DNA from 3 places in the Streptomyces sp. NPDC055140 genome. Region 1 is predicted to be linked to each of the others. Evidence: riboswitches for the same ligand, from Rfam matches in the RefSeq annotation. Region 1 holds a riboswitch; each other region holds the start of a gene.
The links. A riboswitch is a leader RNA that binds a small molecule or an ion and turns the genes downstream of it on or off. The one in region 1 is predicted to bind cyclic di-AMP.

Region 1 (6,970 bases):
GGGCGGTGACGATGCGCGCCTTGTGGGCGGGGGTGCAGCGGGCGAAGACGGTGGTGCGGCGGGCGAGGCGGGTCAGTTCCTCGTCCGTGAGCGCGTCGAGGGCGTCCGCGGTGTGTATGTCGCCGGGGGCGAGGCCCAGATCGCGCAGGGCGCGGGCCGCGGTGCCGGGGTGGTCGCCGGTGATGACCTTGACCGTGACGCCGCGCTCGCCCAGGTCGCGCAGGGCCTGCGCGGCGGTCGGCACGAGGGCGTCGGTGAAGGCGACGAAGCCGGTGAAGGTCAGGCCGCGTTCGTCGGCGGTGCTTCCCTCACTGCCTGGAGGGCGCGGGAGGATCCCCGGGCGGTGCCGGGCGGGGCGTTCGGCGGTCGCCACCGCGAGGAGCCGCAGCCCGTCGCCGGACATTTCCGCGGCCCGGGCGAGCAGGCTCGCGCGCTCGGCGTCGTCGAGGGCGCACCGCTCCAGGACGTTCTCCACGGAGCCTTTGACGGCGAGCGTGACGGTGCCGAGTGTGCCGGGCCGCCGGACGACGGCGGTGGCGAGGCGGCGTACGGGGTCGAAGGGCAGGGCGGTGATGCCGTCGTACGCCTCGGTGAAGGCCGGGTCTTGTGCGAGAGCCTGCGTGATGACCGCCTCGTCGAGCGCGTCCGCGGTCGGCAGGTCGGCGAGCTGGAGCGTCCACCAGGCGGAGACGGCAGCCCAGTGCAGGGCGTCGGGGTCGGTGCGGGCCGGGTCGACGGCCGGGCGGTCCTGGGTCAGGGTGCCCGTCTTGTCGACGCAGAGGATGTCGACGGCGCCGATGTCGTGCAGCGCGGGGAGTCGTTTGACGATGACGCCGTGGGTGCGGGCGAGCAGCGCGGAGCCGCGGGCGAGCGCCGTCGTGACGATGACCGGCAGCATCTCCGGGGTGAGCCCGACGGCCACCGCCACGGCGAACGGCAGGGTCTCCAGGCCCCGGCCGCGCAGCGCGGCGCCGGCCATCAGGACCAGCGGCGGCGTCAGCAGCATGAAGCGGATCAGGGTCCAGGAGATGCCGTGCACCGAGCGGTCGAACGCGCTCGCCCCGCGCCCTGCGCCGACCGTGCGGTGGGCGGCGGCGAAGCGGGTGTCGGCGCCCGTCGCGAGCACCACGGCGCTCGCGCTCCCGGAGGCCACGCTGCCGCCCTGGAAGCACAGATGCGCCGACTCGCCGTCCGCGGGCAGGTCCACGGGACGCTTGTCGGCCGGCACGGACTCCCCCGTGAACGCCGCCTGTTGCACGGTCAGGCCCTGTGCCCGTAGAAGGCGTACGTCGGCGGGGATCAGGTCGCCGGGGCCGAGCCGCACCACGTCGCCGGGCACCAACTGGCTTACGGGGAGCTCGTGTTCGGCCGGCGAGGCGGTCTCGTCCGCGCCGGGGCGGCGCAGTACGGTCGCCGTCGTCGCGACCAGCTCGCGCAGGCCCGCCATGGCGCTGTCCGCGCGGTGCTCGCCCGCGGAGCGCAGGCAGCAGCTGACGGCGACCAGGACGAGGATCACGCAGGCGGTTCCCCAGGCCGCGACGGTCGCCGAGACGAGGCCGAGGCAGAGCAGGACGACGGTGAACGGGTCGCGCAGGCTGCGGGCGGCGAGCAGGGGCCAGGACAGGGGGCGCGTACCCGGCAGGACGTTCTCGCCGTGCCGGGCCAGGCGCCGCTCGGCCTCCGCCTCGGTGAGGCCGCGCGGGCCGCTGTCGAGGGAGCGCAGGAGCTGGAGGGTCGTACGGGCTGAGGACGGGGCGGCGACGCGGGCCGGGGCGGTGTCGGTCACTTTCGGGCGCCGTCAGGGCTTCTCGGGTGTCGGCACCGGCGTCTTCTCCCGTTCATCGGACCAGGAAAGGCTCCCCGGCAGAGGGTTCAGGCCTTCAGTTTAGGGGCGGAACTTTTGCCGCTCCCCGCTAGTTTCTACAGAGCTGTAGAAGATCAGTACACGCCGAACGAGGAGAGTCATGGCCCTGTGGGATCGCTTCAAGGAGTCCGCGTCGACGATGCAGACGCAGCTCATGGCGAAGAAGAACGACCTGAAGAGCGGCGCCTTCCGTGACGCGAGCATGGCGATGTGCGCGCTGGTCGCCGCGGCCGACAGGAACGTCGACCCGGCCGAGCGCAGCCGTGTGGCCCAGCTCATCTCCACGAACGAGGTGCTGCAGAACTTCCCGGCGGACCAGCTCCAGAGCCGCTTCGACGCGAACCTGAACAAGCTGACCGCCGACTTCGACTTCGGCAAGGTCAGCGTCCTCCAGGAGATCGCCAAGGCGAAGAAGAAGCCCGCCGAGGCGCGCGCGGTCATCCAGATCGGCATCGTCATCGGCGGCGCCGACGGCGACTTCGACAAGACCGAGCAGGCCGTCGTCCGCGAGGCCTGCCTGATGCTCGACCTGCCGCCGCACGAGTTCGACCTGTAGGGGGATACACCGAAGGCCCGGAACCATTGGTTCCGGGCCTTCGGTGTTCAGTAGCGGGGACAGGATTTGAACCTGCGACCTCTGGGTTATGAGCCCAGCGAGCTACCGAGCTGCTCCACCCCGCGTCGGTAAACACGACTCTACGCCATTGCGGCGACAGAACGCGAATCGGTTGCCCAGGGTTCCGTGATCCGCCGCCCGGGACCCCTTTCACCCGGTCGGTCCCACCAGGTCGCCCGCCGCCTGTCCGGGGGGAAGTCTGGGGTGGGGCCCGATGACGTGCGCAGACGCGGGACCGACGCGGACGGTGGCGGGAGACGAGTGGTGGGGCAGCGAGGAGGACGCGGACGCGAGAGAGGCCAGGACCTGTCCCGGGCCCGGTTCCTTGTGCGTCTGCTGCCCGCGCTCCTCATCGTGGCCGGGGCGATCTACGACTACGTCACCCTGTCGACCTTCACCGGCGTGCCCCTGTTCACCGCGGCCCCGCTGGTCGCCGCCCCGTTCTTCTCGGCCCGCGGCACTTTCCTGACCGGCCTCGCTACCGTCGCCGTCGTACTGGGGGTGCACCTCAGATACACCCGCAGTTACAACAGCGACTCGATCACCGAACTCGTCACGGTCGCCACCGTCGCCGTCCTCGCCTGTGTCATCAACCGCGTCGTACGGCGCGGCAGCGAGCAGCTCACCTCCGTGCGCCAGATCGCCGAGGCGGCCCAGCGCGCCGTCCTGCCCGAGCCCGCCGAGCGCATCGGCGGCCTGGAGATCGCGGCCCGCTACGAGGCCGCCGAGGCGGGGGCCTTCATCGGGGGCGACCTGTACGCGGTGCAGGACACCCCGCACGGCGTGCGGCTCGTCGTGGGCGACGTGCGCGGGAAGGGCATGGGCGCGGTGTCCGCCGTGGCCGTCGTCATCGGCGCGTTCCGGGAGGCGGCCGAGCAGGAGGCGACCCTGGAGGCGGTCGCGCAGCGCCTGGAACGGGCACTCGCGCGGGAGGGGATGCGGCGCAACGGCCTCGACGAGTTCGAGGGCTTCACCACGGCCGTGCTCGCCGAGATCCCGCACGGCAACGGTCTCGTACGCGTCATCAACCGCGGCCACCCGGAACCCCTGCTTCTGGGCGGCGACGGGGCGCTCAAGGTCCTGTCGGCGCCGGAGCCCGCGCTGCCGCTCGGGATGGGGGACCTCGGCACCTGGCCCGACCGCGCGTCCGAGACGGAGTTCCCGAGCGGGGCGACGCTGCTGCTCCACACCGACGGTCTCTCGGAGGCGCGTGACGCGCAGGGCACCTTCTACGACCCGGCGGCCCGGCTCGCGGGGCGGATGTTCTCGGGGCCCGATCCGCTGCTGGCCGCGCTCGCCGCCGAGGTCCGCCGGCACACCGGGGGCGGCACGACGGACGACATGGCACTGCTCGCGGTGAGGCGGCCGTGAAGCGGCCGTGAAGCAGCGGTGAGTGCCGTCATCACCTTATGTAGTCGAACAGCGTCGCTGCGCATAACATTTGACAAACCGTCAGATGAATGGCCCGTTCCGACGTCGGGTCAACTCGCCCGATTCCGCCCGCTCGTGCCCCAATAAGTCCAGGCCAAAGGCGTTAACGATCAGTCGGAACGGCTTGGAATCGGGCCCCGGTGTCTATTAACGTTCGATAACGCAGCGCGGTCGTCCCAGCCGTCACAAGAGATGGCTCCGTGCGCACGCGCCTAATCCCGCAAGGGAGCCGGGGAACCACCAACTTGGGGTGAATCGGACGTCCTTTCCTTGCGGAAGGCGTCGGTAGGAGACCTTCCTGCTCCGAACCCGTCAGCTAACCCGGTAGGCGAGAAGGAAGGAAAGGAGCGCGCCCCAGTGGCGTCAAACCGGCCTGCCCCAGAGTTCTCCTACGCGCCGATCGACGAAGAGTTCGGCGAAACGGACGAGCGGACCTGGGACGAGTGGAACCCCACCGAGGAGTCCGTCCGTCCCGTACGCGGCAGGCACCGCGTGGCCAAGCAGCGCGGTGGTCTCGCGCGCAGCTCCACCGTTCTCGGTGTCGGCGTGATCGCGGCCGTCGGCGCGGGCGGCATCGCCACCGCGCAGGGCGGCAAGCCTCCCGTACACATCTCGATGCCCGACCTCTCGGCCGTCAAGGACTCGCTGCCCGACGCCAAGTCGCTGCCCGGCGTGGGCGCGCTGATATCCGATGTCTCCGGAGATGCCGACGAGTCCGGCACCAACGCGACCCCGCTGACCGGCGCCGGTATCACCACCGCGGACGCCCAGCAGGGCACGACCGCCGGTGAGGCCCTGCGCGCCCGCATCATGCAGCAGGCCGAGCAGCAGCAGAACCAGGCCGCCGACGCCGAGGCCGCGGCCGCCGAGCAGGCCGCCGCGAAGAAGGCCGCCGAGGACGCCAGCAAGGAGCAGGACGCCGCCAAGGCCAAGGCCGCCGCCGACAAGAAGGCGGCGGAGGAGGCCGCGAAGAAGAAGGCCGAGGCCGAGCGCCTCGCCAAGCTCGCCAAGAGCTTCACGCTGCCGGTCGCCTCCTACACGATCACCGGCACCTTCGGTCAGCCCGGCTCGATGTGGTCCTCCGGCTACCACACGGGTCTCGACTTCGCCGCTCCGACGGGTACGCCGCTGAAGGCGATCCACTCCGGCACGGTCAAGGAGGCCGGCTGGGCGGGCGCGTACGGCTACCGCACCGTCCTGGAGCTGCCGGACGGCACCGAGCTCTGGTACTGCCACCAGTCGTCCCTCAACGTCAGCGCGGGCCAGAAGGTGACCAGCGGCGACGTCATCGGCCGTGTCGGCGCCACCGGCAACGTGACCGGGCCGCACCTCCACCTGGAGGTTCACCCCGGCGGCCAGGCGACCGGGGTCGACCCCGCGCCGTGGCTTCGCTCCAACGGCCTGACGATCTGAGGCTCGTAAACCTCCGCACCCCGGCGGTCCTGACGGCAACCCCCCGACGTCAGGACCGCCGGTCCGCCATGCCCGGAATATCTTGATCCATATCGGTGTTCTGGCAGGCCATGACTTCTCTTCGCAAGCTTGGCTCGTCAGACCTCGAGGTGTTCCCGCTCTCCCTCGGCGGCAATGTGTTCGGCTGGACCGCCGACGAGACCCAGTCCTTCGCCGTCCTCGACGCGTACGTCGCCGCGGGCGGCAACTTCGTCGACACGGCCGACTCGTACTCGGCGTGGGTCCCGGGCAACAAGGGCGGCGAGTCCGAGACCGTCATCGGCAAGTGGCTGGCCGCGCGCGGCAACCGCTCCGATGTCGTCATCGCCACCAAGGTGGGCGCCCACCCCGACTTCAAGGGCCTGTCCGCGAAAACCATCAAGTCCGCCGCCGAGGAGTCCCTGCGCCGCCTCGGCACCGACTACATCGACCTCTACTACACGCACTTCGACGACCCGTCCGTGCCGGTCGAGGAGATCATCGCGGCCCTCGACGAGCTGGTGACGGCCGGCAAGGTGCGCGCCATCGCCGCGTCGAACCTGACCCCGGAGCGCCTCCAGGAGTCCCTGGACTTCTCCGACCGCGAGGGCCTCGCCCGCTACTCGGCCCTCCAGCCGCACTACAACCTCGTCTCGCGCGACACCTACGAGGGCCGGCTCCAGGAGGTCGCCTCGCGCAGCGGCCTCGCGGCCGTCCCGTACTACGCCCTGGCGGCCGGGTTCCTCACGGGCAAGTACCGGCCGGGCGCCGAGGTCGACAGCGCGCGGGCCGCGGGCGCGGGCAAGCACCTGCAGACCGAGCGCGGTGTGCGCGTCCTCAAAGCCCTCGACGAGGTGGCGCAGGCGCACGGCGCCGAGGTCGCGACGGTCGCCCTCGCCTGGCTCGCGTCCCGCCCGACGGTGGCAGCGCCGATCGCGTCCGCCCGCACCGTGGAGCAGCTGCCGGCACTGGTGGCCGTGGCCGACCTGGAGCTGACGGACGCGGAGCTCTCGAAGCTCACGGAGGCGTCCGCCTGATCCGGAGGCGTTCTCAGTAGCGGTACGGGTTGTGGGCGTTGTGGGCGGGGAAGTGGGCGACCGGCCCCGCGTACACCGGGCCCGCGTACATCGGCGGCACCCACACGGGCCGTGCGGTGGCGCGGGCCGCGTAGGCGAGGGCGGGGCGGGCCGCGTGGCGTCGCGCCCACAGCTCGTCGAGCAGTTCCCGTTCCCGTACGACGTAGTCCGTGCCGGCCCGGCCGCGCCGGCCGCGGTGGCGCAGGAGCGCGAGTGACGTCGCGTACTGCTGGTACTGGGCGACGACCTTGGCCGTCTCCTTGCCGCCGTGGTGCTGCGCGAACTCACGGGCCAGGCGGCGGGCGCGCATCGAGCCGAGGGCGAACGGCTCGTCCGGGCCGACCCAGCCGGCCGCCGCGTATGCGGGCAGCTCGGAGCGCACGGTGCGCAGTTCGCGCTGGCGGGTCCCGATCGCGAGCCAGGTCAGCAGCCCGAACGCGGGCATCATGAACAGCGCGTAGACCCCGAAGAACCCGAACCGGCCGAACGCCGACGAGCCGTTCCACGTGGCGTGCATGCCCATCGCGAGCAGCAGTCCGGCGATGGGCAGCA
Region 2 (6,970 bases), on a different contig from region 1:
GATGGTCAAGCAGGACGGCACCGTCACCGTCCTCGACCTCGGCGTCGCCTCTGTGCTCGACACCGACACCACCCGCCTCACCCACACCGGCTCCCCCATCGGCAGCCCCGCCTACATGGCGCCCGAACAGGCCATGGGCGGCGCGGTGGGCCCCTACACGGACCTGTACGCGCTCGGGGTGCTGCTGCACGAACTCCTCAGCGGAGACGTCCCGTTCGCGGGCTCCACCGCCCTCGGCGTCCTGCACCGCCACCTCTACGAGCCGCCCCTGCCGGTCCGTCGCCTGCGCCCCGAGGTCCCCGAACCCCTGGAAGCGCTCGTCCTGCGCCTGCTCGCCAAGGACCCGCAGCACCGGCCCGCCTCCGCGCAGGAGACGTACGAGGCCCTGCTCCCGCTGCTGCCCGCGCGCGGCGTACCGAGCGGCGGCCCCCTCGACCCGACCCGCCCCTTCCTGCGCCCGCACGCCCCCTGGCCGGACCGCGCCCGCACCCCCGCCCCGCAGCCCGCCGCGCCCACGCCCCACACCGACAAGCCGGACGTCGCGGGCGCCGTCGACGAGGTCAAGCGCCTCCTCGGCGAGGGCCGCATCACGCAGGCCGTCGACATCCTCGGCGCGATCCTGCCCGCCGCCGCGGCCCAGCACGGCGAGCACTCACCGGTCGTCCGGACCCTGCGCAAGCAGTACGCCGCGACGCTCATGGACGACGGTCAGTACCGCCGCGCCCTGCCCGAGCTGCGCCGCCTCGCCGACGAGCGCTCCGCCGAGGCGGGCCAGGCCGACCCGCAGTCCCTCCAGTTCCGCTACGAGGCCGCGCAGTGCCTGGAACAGCTCGGCGAACCGGCCGCCGCCCTCGCCGAATACCGGGCACTGCTCCCGTACTACGAGAACCAGTACGCGACGACGGACATCACGCTGCCCCTCGAAGTCCGGCGCCGCATCGGCCACTTGCTCCTCGCGCTCGGCGACCGGGCCGCCGCGCACGACACCCTCGTACGTCTGCTGCACGACGCGGAGCGCCTCCACGGGCCGGGACACCCGTTCCCGGCCGAAATCCGCCGCACCTTGCAGTGGCTGGGGCAGGTCCGGGGCTGAGCCGGGGCGGGCCGGGCGCGGCGGAGTGCCTCAACTCCCGACGAATCGTTGGGTCGAATAGGTGGCCGAGAGCACGGCCACTGCCTAACATCGATCACCGCCGGACTTTGTGCACCGACGCACAAACTCTTCGCAGGGAGGCCCACCTTGCATCGCCGCAACAGCCGCTGCACCGCGCTCGTCCTCTCCATCGCCGCCGTAGCCGCGGTCCCCCTCCTCACCGCCTGCGGCGACGACGCGCATCCCGGCGCCGCGGCCGTCGTGGGCAGCGACCGCATCACCGTCTCCCAGCTGGAGAACCGGGTCAACGAGGTGCGCGATGCCCAGCAGGCCGCCACCAAGGACGACCAGCAGTACGAGCAGGCCATCGCCAAGTCCGGCAGCCTCACCCGGAACACGCTGCACTCCATGGTCTTCGACCGGGTCCTGCACCGCGCGGCCGCCGACGCGGGCGTCAAGGTGAGCCGCAAGCAGGTCCAGGAGCGGGAAGCCGCGATGGCGCAGCAGGCCGGCGGCGTCCGGCAGATGCGGCTCGCCCTGCTCGAGCAGTACAACATCGCGCCCGAGCGCATCACGGACAGCGCCCGCACCGATCTTGAGGTCATGGGCCTCGCCCAGAAGGTCGGCGCGAACATGCAGTCCCAGTCCGAGAGCGACCAGGCCCCCTTCTGGAAGGCGCTCGACCAGGCCTCCAAGGAGCTGAACGTCGACCTGAACCCGCGCTACGGCACCTGGGACATCGCCAAGAGCCACGGCCGCGCCGACGCGAAGACGCCGTGGGTACGCGAGGTCACGTCCCCGAAGACGGGGGACGAGCAGACGGCGTAGGGCCTCTCGCCCTGGGGCGCGGCGGGCGGCCTGGGTTACGTTCGAGGCGTGAACGCCGAGAACGCACCCGCCGCCGCCCCGACCGGCCGCATCATCCTGCTCACCACCAGCCACCGCGTCGCACCCGGCCTGCTGTCCTGGTCGGCCTGGCAGCTCCTGCACGCCGCCGACGAGGTGCTGTGCGCCGACGCCGCGCACCCGCAGCTGCCATATCTGCGGGAGGCCGGCATCGAGGTGCGGGAGGCGGCGCCGACGGCCCACGAGCTCGTCGACGCCTGTGCCGGGGGCCGCACCGTCGTGATCGTCGCCACCGCCGAGGGCGACCGCCGCCTGACCGACGGCCTGGCCGCGCTCGCCGGCTCGGGCCGCGTCGCGATGCCCGACCTGGAACTGCTCCCGGCCTCCTACGACCTGCCGGGCGCCCGCCTCCTCGACCTGGTCCAGGTCATGGACCGCATCCGCCGCGAGTGCCCGTGGTCCTCGCAGCAGACCCACAAGGGCCTGGCGAAGTACGCGATCGAGGAGGCGTACGAACTCGTCGAGGCGATCGAGGACGGCGACCGGGACGAGCTGCGCGAGGAGCTCGGGGACGTGCTCCTCCAGGTCGTCTTCCACGCCCGGATCGCCGAGGAGGCCTCCGGTGAGGAAGGGGACGAGGCGTTCTCCGTGGACGACGTCGCCGGCGGCATCGTCGAGAAGCTCATCCACCGCCACCCGCACGTCTTCGGCGACGACACGGCGCTCACGCCGGAGGACGTGAAGGAGCACTGGCTGCGCACGAAGGCCGTGGAGAAGCAGCGCGAGTCCGTCACGGACGGGGTGCCGGTGGGACAGCCCGGCCTCGCGCTCGCGGCCAAGCTGGGGTCGAGGGTCCGCACGGCCGGCCTCGACGTATCCCTCCCGTCCGGCGAGGGCGTCGGCTACGAACTGCTCGCGCTGGCCCTGCGCGCCGAGGCCGACGGCGTCGACCCGGAAGCGGCGCTGCGGGCGGCGGCGCGGGCGTACCGGGACGCGATCCGCGCCGCGGAGGGACCGGCCTAGGGCCTTTCGTCCGAACCTGTCGGCGGTGGGGTCCGGCCGGAGGGGCGCCCCGCGCCGGATACCGTCGACGCGTGACCGACAAGCCCGCGCAGCGCACCGCTCCCGAACTCTTCACTTGGGAGTTCGCCACCGATCCGTACCCGGCCTACGCCTGGCTGCGCGAGCACTCGCCCGTTCACCGCACGACGCTCCCCAGCGGTGTCGAGGCCTGGCTGGTCACGCGGTACGCGGACGCGAAGCAGGCGCTGGCCGACCAGCGCCTGTCCAAGAACCCCGCACACCACGACGAGCCCGCCCACGCCAAGGGCAAGACCGGCATCCCGGGCGAGCGCAAGGCCGAGCTGATGACTCATCTGCTCAACATCGACCCGCCGGACCACACGCGCCTGCGCCGCCTCGTCTCGAAGGCGTTCACCCCGCGCCGGGTGGCCGAATTCGCCCCCCGCGTACAGGAGTTGACCGACCGGCTCATCGACGAGTTCGCCGCCAAGGGCGAGGCGGACCTCATCCACGACTTCGCCTTCCCGCTCCCCATCTACGCGATCTGCGACCTGCTGGGCGTCCCGCGCGAGGACCAGGACGACCTGCGGGACTGGGCGGGCATGATGATCCGCCACGGCAAGGGCCCGCGCGGCGGAGTCGCCCGCGCCGTGAAGAAGATCCGGAACTACCTCGTCGAGCTCATCCACCGCAAGCGGGACGAGCCCGGCGACGACCTGATCTCCGGCCTCATCCGCGCCTCCGACCACGGTGAGCACCTCACCGAGAACGAGGCTGCGGCGATGGCTTTCATCCTTCTGTTCGCCGGTTTCGAGACCACCATCAACCTCATCGGCAACGGCACATACGCCCTGCTCACCCACCCCGAGCAGCGCGAGCGGCTCCAGCGGTCGCTGGTCCCCGGCGCCGCCGAACCCGGGCTTCTGGAGACCGGCGTCGAGGAACTCCTGCGCTACGACGGCCCGGTGGAGCTCGCCACCTGGCGCTTCGCGACCGAGCCGCTGACCGTCGGCGGGCAGGACATCGCAGCCGGCGACCCCGTCCTCGTGGTGCTCGCCGCCGCCGACCGTGACCCGGCGCGCTTCGACGAGCCCGACACCCTCGACCTCTCCCGGCGTGACAATCAGCACCTCGGATACGGGCACGGCATCCACTACTGCCTCGGCGCCCCTCTCGCGCGCCTGGAAGGACAGACCGCCCTCGCCACGCTTCTGACGCGCCTTCCGGACCTGCGACTCGCGGGGGAACCTGCCGATTTGCGCTGGCGTGGCGGGCTCATCATGCGGGGATTGCGCACGCTTCCGGTCGAGTTCACGCCGCATCAGGAAGGCCCGGACAAAGCCCCGTAACTGACAGCCCGTCAAGACTGTGACTTTCACGTGATCTCGGCTGCATCGACTTGTGACAAGCGTTCGACTCCCGCTACGTTCACCAGTCATCGCGGCACCACCCGCCGCAGCATTCCCCGAGCCCCCGAAAGGCGCCTCCATGCTCACCGGGAACGGTCGTCACCGTCGCCCCCGCCAGGCTCCCGCGCTCATCGTCGCCGCGGGCGTGGCCGGCTCCGCCATCGCGATCCCCCTGCTCGGCGCGACCAGCGCGAGCGCCGCGTCGACGGCCACGTGGGACAAGCTCGCCGAGTGCGAGAGCGGCGGCTCCTGGAGCGCCGATCCGGGCAACGGCTATTACGGCGGGCTCCAGTTCTCACAGGAGACCTGGGAGGGCTACGGCGGCCTCGACTTCGCGCCGCGCGCCGACCAGGCCAGCCGCTCGCAGCAGATAGCCGTCGCCGAGAAGGTCCTCGCCGACCAGGGCCCGCGGGCATGGCCGGTCTGCTCGGTCACCTCGGGCCTCACGACGGACGACGCGGCGGCCGAGGTCGATCCCGGGGCGGCCCTGCCGACCCCGTCCGCGTCCGCCGGCGACTCCGGCAGTGACGACGCGGCGAACGGCGGCACCGCGAAGGGCGACGCGAGCGACGAGCCGGCGGACTCCGCGTCCTCGGGCGCGAAGGGTGACTCCCGAGAGAAGAATCACGACGACTCGGGTGATACCGCAGGTAACACCGCAAAAGACTCCAAGGGCGGCAAGTCCGGCCAGGACGGCTCGACTTCGACCTCCGGCACGCCCTCGTCGGAGGCCTCCGACGGCTCGGACTCCGCCACTTCGCCCGCCTCCGGCCGGCACCGCGGTGACGCCGCCGAGGACGACGCCGCGGGCTCCTCGCGCGCCGACGACGGCTCGGGCCGCCACGCCTCGCGCGGTGGCGAAAGCGGACGCAAGGGAGCGAATGCGGACGAAGGCTCCTATACCGTGCGTGCCGGCGACAATCTCTGGGACATCGCCGACACCCATGACGTGGACGGCGGATGGGCCGCTCTGTACGCCGAGAACAAGAAGACGGTCGGCACCGATCCCGACCTCATCCTTCCTGGTCAGAGTCTGGATCTTGGGCTCGAATCGGGCGAAAAGTAGCGGCAGTTCGGGGTTAATGTCCGCTTTGGTGAGAGTGAGAGATGGGTCTCAAAGGCCCTGATCGTCTTTGAAATTCCGGCGATCCACTGCTTACGGTCATCACCGCTCGCCACAGCGGGCCCCGTCGGATGTCACGCCGAATCCTGCCAATGTCCGTACGGGAACAGTCGTCGCGTAAGCGCCGTAGGCAGGAGCGGGGGACCCAAGGTAAGTGCCGGCCCCGGCCGTCGAGAGACGGCCGAACGACCGGCTTGGGGTTAAGTCGCACGCAGGACGTGCGACCGGGCACTCATCCGGCCCGAACCCGACAGCTCACCTCGTAGGCGTCGGTGAGGGGATCTCTCGATGCTGTTTTCCAGCAAGGGCAAGCACCGCCGCCCGTCCAAGGCCGTTCGCGTCGCCACGCTCGCCGGTGTCGCCGGTGCCGCTGTCGCCGTCCCGCTGATGGGTGCCACCGGCGCCTCCGCCGCCACCGCCTCCGAGTGGGACGCGGTCGCGCAGTGCGAGGCCGGCGGCAACTGGTCGATCAACACGGGCAACGGCTACTACGGCGGCCTCCAGTTCTCCTCGTCCACGTGGGCCGCGTACGGCGGCACCGCGTACGCCTCCACCGCCGACAAGGCCTCCAAGGCGCAGCAGATAGCCGTCGCCGAGAAGGTCCTGGCCAGCCAGGGCAAGGGTGCCTGGCCGAGCTGCGGCGTGGGCCTGTCCGCCGCCTCGACCGGCTCCGCCCCGGCCGCCACCCCGCAGCCGGAGCGCAAGGCCGAGCAGCCGACCACCCGCAGTCAGGAGCGCACGGCGCCTGCCGCCCCGAAGCAGGAGTCGAAGAAGACCGTCGAGACCTCGACCGGCAAGAAGGTCAAGAAGGGCGACGGCGAGTACAAGGTGAAGGCCGGCGACACCCTCAGCACCATCGCCGAGGCGCACCACACCAAGGGCGGCTGGGTGAAGCTCTTCAAGCTGAACAAGGACATCGTCGAGGACGCCGACCTGATCTACCCGGGCCAGCAGCTCCACCTCAAGTAGGTAATAGAGGAGAGCGGCAGCCCCCAGGCCGCTCGGGTACCGGCTTTCGGCGGACGGCCGGTACCAGCCCCCCCCCAAGGACTCCCCGCCCCGGGTGCGCATTCCCCCGTCGCGCCCGGGGCGGGGCTTTGGTGTGTGAGGGGTCCTGGGCTTTCGTCCGTTGTCGGCCGGGACTTTTTGTTCCGTTCGGAAACAATTCGCTCTCGGTTTTGTCCACGGGCCGGTCGGTCGGCTGGCCGGTGCCCGGAGCCGGATAGGCTCAGGTGTTGCCGGACCATGCGGCCCGGCGTAGTTGCGTCACATCCCAGAAGGAGATGCTCGTGCCGTCCATCGACGTCGTCGTAGCCCGGGAAATCCTGGACTCCCGAGGCAACCCCACGGTCGAGGTCGAGGTCGGCCTCGACGACGGCAGCACCGGTCGTGCCGCTGTCCCGTCCGGTGCGTCCACCGGCGCGTTCGAGGCCATCGAACTCCGCGACGGTGACCCGAACCGCTACCAGGGCAAGG
Region 3 (6,970 bases), on a different contig from region 1:
GAGAGCAGGTTCACCCGCACCGGCGTCCCGTGCTTCTCGGAGATGCGGCCGAGCCACGCCGGACCCGCGCCGTCCGCACAGGCGACGGCCTGCGCGCGGTGGGCGCCCATGGCCCAGGTGACGCCCGAGGTCAGCAGGCCGATGATCAGGCCCGCCGCGGCGACCCCGCCGAAGACGGAGCCGAGGCCGGTGAGCGTGACCGTGCCGTCGGCCGCGATCGACCCGCCGTAGACCGTGAACACGGCCTTGCAGGCGTCGATGAAACCGCCGAGGCTGCCGATCTCCTGGCTGGGCAGCACAAAGAGGATGCCGAGGATCGGGCCGCCGTAGAGGAGCACCGCCGCGAAGCCCGAGCGCAGGATCGACAGGGGGATGTCGCGCCGCGGGTTCGTCATCTCCTCGGCCGCGGAGCTGGGCAGTTCGAAGCCGACGTAGTTGAAGATCAGGACCGGGACCAGCGCCACGAAACCGGCGTATGTCGGGACGAACTCACCCGCGGGCAGCGCGTGCACGCCGTGCTGGACGGCGAACACCACCACGGAGACGAGGAAGAACCCGAGGAGCACGATCCGGGCGACGGCGCCCGCGATGGGCACCCACTTGCCGATGCGCACGGACTGCACGACGGCCAGTGCGCCGCCCCAGATGAAGACGAGGCCGGCCGCGTACTTCCAGAATCCCGGCAGCGGGGTGAAGAACTCCTCCCACGTGGTGAGCGCGATGATGCACAGGCTGCCGCCCACCCAGACGGGGTTGGAGATCCAGTAGAGGAGCTGGTTCACACCGGCGACGAGCCGCCCGAACGCCAGGCGCGTCCAGACGTAGGGGCCGCCCTGCACGGGGAAGGCCGAGCCGAGTTCGGCCACGAGCAGCCCGTACGGGAGGAAGAACGCGAGGGCGAGGATCGCCATCCAGGTCAGGCCCTGCGGACCCTGCGCGGCCACGGAGCCGATCGTGTCGAGGCCGACGAGGGTGCAGATCAGGAAGAACAGCACGTCCAGCCTGCGCAGGTCCTTCTTGAGCCGGGAGCGCTGTTCACCCCATCCCTCCGACAGGTCAGGCAGGTCGGGTGCGTCCTTGGCGGACGGCTCGGTCGGCGGTATCGGCGGCGCTTGGGTCACGGGGAAACTCCTGCTGCACGGCGGGGCACGGGGCGTGACGGGTGTTCTCGGACTGTGCTGCGACTCTTCTTGCGACGGTGTCGCGACCGGCTCCCCGGTCGCCCTATTGACTGAACGGCCAGTCAGTAAGCGAGACTGTGACGGGCGCCACTGGGCACTGTCAAGAGTCGTGCACGAGGCGTTCGCGCCGGGTTCGCCGCTCGGCGCCCACCGCCGGTGCCCGTGTGTAGGGTTACCGCGTGGCAAGAGTGCGGTTGAGCGTGGCCGAGCGGCGCGAAGAGTTGTTGCGGGCCGCCATCGAGCAGATCGAGGCGCGGGGCGTGGCAGCCGTGCGCATCGCCGACGTCGCCGCAGCGCTCGGGGTGAGCAACGCGCTGGTTCTGTACCACTTCTCGACGAAGGAAAAGCTCGTCTCGGCCGCGTTCGCGCACGCCGCCGAGGGCGACCTGGCGCATCTGCGCAAGCTGCTGGGCAAGCGCACGACGGCGCTGCGCCGGCTGCGCTCGGCCGTGCGCTGGTATGCGCCGACCGGGCAGGCCAAGGGGTGGCGGCTGTGGATCGAGGGCTGGTCCGCGGCACTGCGTGAGCCCGCGCTGCGGGAGGTCACGCGCGACCTGGACAAGCAGTGGAAGGCGGCGCTCACGGAGGTCGTCGCGGAGGGCGTGGCGGCGGGCGAGTTCCGCTGCCCGGACCCTGCGGGCGCCGCACTGCGCCTGACGGCGCTCCTCGACGGTCTTGCGGTGCAGATGACCGCGTATACGGGGACGGTCTCACGGGCCCGCATGCAGGAGTGGGTCGACGACGCGCTGGCCCGCGAGCTGGGCCTCGAGCGGGCGGACCTGACGGCGACGACGGCGACGACGACGACGGGCTGACGGCGCTGCGACGTCGGCTCCGAAGGGAGCCCGGGTGACCGCGTAGAAATGACGCGGGGAGCCGCCCCCAAGGGCAAGCTCCCCCATGACGCGCGCAACTCCCGTCAGAGCGGCAGCAGATCCGGCCGCTTCGCCGCCACGTGATCCCCGGACGACTCGCCGCGCAGCCGTCGGCCGATCCACGGCACCAGGAACTCCCGCGCCCAGTGGATGTCGTCGCGCCGCACCTCCAGCGTGCCGCGCGGCGGCTGCGCCGGCCACGGCTGGTCCGGGTCCGCCGGCACCTCGACGCCGAGCGCCTGCCCCGCCCGCAGCGCGACCCGCGTGTGCCCCTCGGGCGAAAGGTGCAGCCGGTCGTCGTCCCAGGCACGGCGGTCCTGGACGGTCTTGAGGGACCACAGGTCGAGCACCGGGCAGCCGTAGCGGTCGGCGACCGCGCGCACATGCCCGTTGTACGTCGCGATCTTGCCGCGCAGATGCTTGAGGACCGGGACGTCACGGGTGTCGAAGCCGGTGGTCACCATGACCGTGCCGACAGCGGAGGTCAGCCGGGCCACGGCCTTCTCGAAGCGTTCCGCGACGTCGTCGGGGTCGGTGCCGGGACGGATGATGTCGTTGCCGCCGGCGGCGAAGGTCACCAGGTCCGGGGCGAGTTCGACGGCCCGCGGCAGCTGGTCCTCCACGATCTGGTCGAGGAGCTTGCCGCGCACGGCAAGGTTCGCGTATCGGAAGGAGTGCTCGGGGGTCCGGTCGTCCAGGAGGACGGCGAGACGGTCGGCCCAGCCCACGAAGGCCCCGTCGGGACCGGGGTCCCCGACACCTTCGGTGAAGCTGTCCCCCACCGCCGCGTAGGACCGAATCGTGCCGCCGCTGAGTGATCTCGATTCGTTTGCCACGACCACACATCTTTCACCCTGCGATGTGACCTACGCGACCGTAGGAAGGGGTTGACGGGTGGTGATATAGCCCACCCGGTCAGTTTCGCGATTTCAGGAATACGACGGGGATACGACAAAGGGGCGGGCCCGGAACCGGACCCGCCCCTTCACGTCACGCCTCGACGAGACACCTTCACGTCACACCGTCAGGTCAGAGCGACGTCACACCGCCGGGGTCAGAGCGAGACCCCGTGCGCACGGAGGTAGGCGACCGGGTCCACGTCCGAGCCGTAGCTCGGGGTGGTGCGGATCTCGAAGTGCAGGTGCGGTCCCGTGACGTTGCCGGTCGCGCCGGAGAGGCCGATCTGCTGGCCCTCGGTCACGGTCTGCCCGGACGAGACGGAGAGGGACGACATGTGGGCGTACTGCGAGTACTTGCCGTCGGCGTGCTGGATGACGACCTCGTTGCCGTACGCGCCGTCAAGGCCGGCCGACACGACGGTGCCCGCGCCTATGGCCTTGATCGGAGTGCCCGTCGGGACCACGAAGTCGACACCGGTGTGGTAGCCGCTGGACCACATGCTGCCCGCGGTCTTGTACGCCGTGCCGACGGAGGCGCCCTGGACGGGCAGCGCGTAGCCGGAACCGGTAGCGGCCTTGGGTGCGGAAGCCTGCGTGGCGGTGGCCGAGGACTTCGCGGCGGGGGCCGCGGCCTTCTGGCCGATCGTCAGCTTCAGGCCCGGATGGATCAGGGACGGGTCGCCGCCGACGGCCGAGCGGTTGTCGGAGTAGAGCTTCTTCCAGCCGCCGCTGACGTTCTGCACGTCGGCGATCTTCGAAAGCGTGTCCCCGCCCTTGACGGTGTAGGTCTTGGCAGCGGCGGGAGCGGCCGCGGCCTTCACGGCCGAGTGGGCGGCCGCGGGAGTCGCGGCGTGGGCGCCGGAGCCACCCATCAGCGGCAGCGCGAGCGCGACGCCGCCCATTCCGGCGACGGCGATCGTGCGTGCGAAGCGCTGGGACTTGGGACGGCGGTGCTTACCCTTCGCGGGCATGGGGGATTCCTCTCCGTCGCCTGCGAGGTGAGCTGTCGGGTTCGGACTGGAGTTGCCCGGCCGCGCCCCTTTCGGGCACGGCTTCACCCCGAGCCGTTTCCGGTGTCCCGGAAACGGCGGTCTACCTGGGTCCCCCACTCCTGCCGAGCACGGATCGATGTGCGGATTCCGGGCGGCGGCAGGATTAGGCGGTCCGTCCGGATTGCGCTGAACGTAAGCGAGCGGAGAGCGCTGGGACAAGCCGCGAATTCCCCTGGGCATTCCGGTTCTTGATCCTTAAATGATCCTTTCCGGAAAAGGCCGTCACGCTCCGTCGATTCACGATCTTTGCAACTGCGATACCTGCTGAAAATCCATTCGGCCCCGCCGCCACGCACGGTCACCGCTATGACCCTGCTCACCCATCGGCCACCATATGGCTGTATTTCAGGGCCAGTTATCTCGTAAGGCTCGATTGCCTACCTATCGGTTCATTTCGGGCATTTAATACGCAATCGCCAGCCACCTCTCACATGGGTGCCCCTGGCAGCCATGTCGTATCGTCGAACGCGCCCGCAGGCGAGCAGCGCCGCGGCCGACCGGGAGGAGCCCCCGTGACGCAGCAGGTCCCGTCCACCGAGCCCGAGTTGGCCGGAGTGCGCAACTTCCGCGATGTCGGTGGTCTCCCGACCGTGGACGGCCGTCGGGTCAAGCAGGGCGTGCTGTTCCGCAGTGGTCACCTCGCGCACGCCACGGACGAGGACGCCGCGTTCCTCTCCTCGCTCGGGCTGCACACGATCTTCGACTTCCGCAACGCCGCCGACCAGCGCCTCGAAGGCCCCGACGTCACGCTGCCCGGCGTGCGGAACGTGAATCTGCCGCTGACCGACCCGGCGGACGGCGCCGAGTTCTGGCAGATGGTGCGCGACGGCAACCTCGACGACCTGCGCGCCGCCCTCGCCGAGGGCCAGGCCGCGAACCGCATGATCACGTCGTACCGGGCGATCATCACGGAGCGCACCGCCGAGCACAGCCAGGTCCTGCACTCCCTCGCCGAGGACAGCGTGCCGGCGCTCATGCACTGCGCGGCGGGCAAGGACCGCGCGGGCCTGTCGATAGCGGTCACGCTCCTGGCCGTCGGTGTGGAGCGCGACGCCATCGAGGCGGACTACCTGGAGTCGAACGCGACGCACCGCCGCTACAAGGTGCACCGCAGCAGTGCCTCGAAGGACGCGATGTCCCCCGAGGTCATGGAGCTGCTGAGCCCGCTGTTCGACGCCCGCGCCACGTATCTGGCGGCCGCCTTCGAGCAGGTCGCGCAGACCTGGGGCTCCACCGACCGCTACCTGGAGGAAGGCCTCAAGCTGTCCCCCGCCCAGCGCGAGCGGCTGCGCGAGCGCCTCCTCGACTGAGGCTCACCGGCCGCACGCCGGGCGCGTCACCCGCGCGACGCCCCCAGCGTGAACAGCAGATAGATGAAGCCCGCGACGAGGTGCCCGGCGAAGACGTAGACGAGCAGGCGCACCCAGATGCCGCGCGGGAGCTTGTCCTCGATGTCGCGGCGGGCGGGCCGCTCCGGCTCGGTCACGTCGTTCGGCTCTGAGCTCATTGGGGGCCTCCTTGGGTCCGTTCGCCGGCGCCCGTCGCCGGGCCGAGACACAGCGCGGCGGACGGGCTCTGCAGCAGGGTGTGTACGAAGAGGAGCTCGGCGCCGTCGCGGTCGGCGGCGGCGATCCGGTGCGGGGTGAGCGAGTCGAAGTGCGCGCTGTCCCCGGGCGCGAGCGCGTACGCGGTGTCCCCGAGGCGCAGCCGCAGCCGCCCTTCGAGCACGTACAGCCACTCCTCACCGGGGTGGACCCGCACGATGTCGCCCTGGGCGCCGAACGGCACGTGCACGCGCAAGGCCTGCATGCCGCGCCCCGGGGCGCCCGCCTGCCGGTAGATCCAGCCGCCCGCCTCGGTGGGCTCCATGTCGCCGGAGCGCACGACGGCGTCCCTGTCGGCAGGCGTCTCGCCCAGGAGCTCGGAGACCGTCGTACCGTAGGTGCGGGCGAGGGCGAGCAGCATCGGGAGCGAGGGCTGACGGCGGCCCGTCTCCAGGCGGGAGAGGTGCGCGGGCGAGAGCCCGGCGGCGCGGGCCGCGGCCTCCAGGGTCAGGGCGGCGCGGCGCCGGAGTTCGCGCAGCTGCGGGGCGACGGCGGGCAGCTCCGTGGGTTCCGGAGCCGGCTCCGGAGGGGCAGGGCTCATACCGTCGATTGAGCCAGAGCCGTACCTCTGAGGCAAATTTCTTGCCCCAGAGGCAAACAGCGACCTTCTTACGGTGACCTTCTTTTTGAAGCGCCCTTCCGAAGCGGTCAGCGGTTGGCGACCGCCTGCTTCACCAGCGTCTTGCCGAAGTCCCACATCAGCCCGCCGCCCGAGTGCGCGTCGTCCATGACGGCGGTGAACGCCTCGACGAAGCGGTCCACCTCACGCTCCCCGATGATCAGCGGCGGGATCAGCTTGATGACCTCCAGATGGTCGCCGGAGACCTGCGTGAGGATCCGGTGCTTCTGGAGCAGCGGCACGACGACCATCTGCGCGAAGAGACCCTTGCGCGCGGCCTGGAGCATCGTCCAGCGGCTGCGCAGCTTCAGCGACTTCGGCCGCCCGAACTCGATGCCGATCATCAGGCCGCGGCCGCGTACGTCGCTCAGCAGCTCGTAGCGGTCGACGAGCGCGGTGAGCCGGGACTTCAGGAGCTCACCGGTCGCCCGGGCGTTCGCGACGACCTCCTCGTTCTCCATCACGGAAAGCACGGCGAGCCCTGCGGCCATGGCCTGCGCGTTCGCGCCGAAGCTGGCCGAGTGCACGAGGACGCGGTCCATGGACGAGTAGACCTTCTTGAAGATCCAGTCCTTGCCGAGCGTCGCGCCGACGGGCACATAGCCGCCGGAGAGCGCCTTCGCCACGCATACGAGGTCGGGTTCGACGCCCTCCTCGTGCTGGTAGGCGTAGAAGTCCCCCGTCCTGCCGAGGCCCGTCTGCACCTCGTCCGCGATGAGCAGCGCCTTGTGCTGGTGGAG

Region 2: it holds a riboswitch for cyclic di-AMP, as region 1 does, so the genes downstream of both, ACWFR4_RS26870 (transglycosylase family protein) here and ACWFR4_RS12050 (M23 family metallopeptidase) in region 1, are expected to answer to the same signal.
Region 3: it holds a riboswitch for cyclic di-AMP, as region 1 does, so the genes downstream of both, ACWFR4_RS04825 (M23 family metallopeptidase) here and ACWFR4_RS12050 (M23 family metallopeptidase) in region 1, are expected to answer to the same signal.

The regions. Positions count from the first base shown of each region.
Region 1 covers NZ_JBSGTG010000005.1:19,888-26,857, reverse strand. Annotated here, with positions in the region: gene mgtA (magnesium-translocating P-type ATPase) at 1-1,786, opposite strand, end outside; gene ACWFR4_RS12065 (tellurite resistance TerB family protein) at 1,965-2,420, shown strand; tRNA gene ACWFR4_RS12060 (tRNA-Met) at 2,472-2,545, opposite strand; gene ACWFR4_RS12055 (PP2C family protein-serine/threonine phosphatase) at 2,745-3,851, shown strand; cyclic di-AMP (ydaO/yuaA leader) riboswitch at 4,111-4,257, shown strand; gene ACWFR4_RS12050 (M23 family metallopeptidase) at 4,269-5,324, shown strand; gene ACWFR4_RS12045 (aldo/keto reductase) at 5,435-6,379, shown strand; gene ACWFR4_RS12040 (PrsW family intramembrane metalloprotease) at 6,393-6,970, opposite strand, start outside.
Region 2 covers NZ_JBSGTG010000015.1:145,861-152,830, forward strand. Annotated here, with positions in the region: gene ACWFR4_RS26845 (serine/threonine-protein kinase) at 1-1,093, shown strand, start outside; gene ACWFR4_RS26850 (SurA N-terminal domain-containing protein) at 1,241-1,921, shown strand; gene ACWFR4_RS26855 (nucleoside triphosphate pyrophosphohydrolase) at 1,970-2,962, shown strand; gene ACWFR4_RS26860 (cytochrome P450 family protein) at 3,034-4,311, shown strand; gene ACWFR4_RS26865 (transglycosylase family protein) at 4,451-5,437, shown strand; cyclic di-AMP (ydaO/yuaA leader) riboswitch at 5,607-5,778, shown strand; gene ACWFR4_RS26870 (transglycosylase family protein) at 5,783-6,463, shown strand; gene eno (phosphopyruvate hydratase) at 6,778-6,970, shown strand, end outside.
Region 3 covers NZ_JBSGTG010000002.1:203,791-210,760, forward strand. Annotated here, with positions in the region: gene ACWFR4_RS04810 (APC family permease) at 1-1,121, opposite strand, end outside; gene ACWFR4_RS04815 (TetR/AcrR family transcriptional regulator) at 1,361-1,996, shown strand; gene ACWFR4_RS04820 (SGNH/GDSL hydrolase family protein) at 2,101-2,892, opposite strand; gene ACWFR4_RS04825 (M23 family metallopeptidase) at 3,111-3,926, opposite strand; cyclic di-AMP (ydaO/yuaA leader) riboswitch at 3,931-4,111, opposite strand; gene ACWFR4_RS04830 (tyrosine-protein phosphatase) at 4,520-5,317, shown strand; gene ACWFR4_RS04835 (DUF6126 family protein) at 5,344-5,514, opposite strand; gene ACWFR4_RS04840 (helix-turn-helix domain-containing protein) at 5,511-6,152, opposite strand; gene ACWFR4_RS04845 (aspartate aminotransferase family protein) at 6,260-6,970, opposite strand, start outside.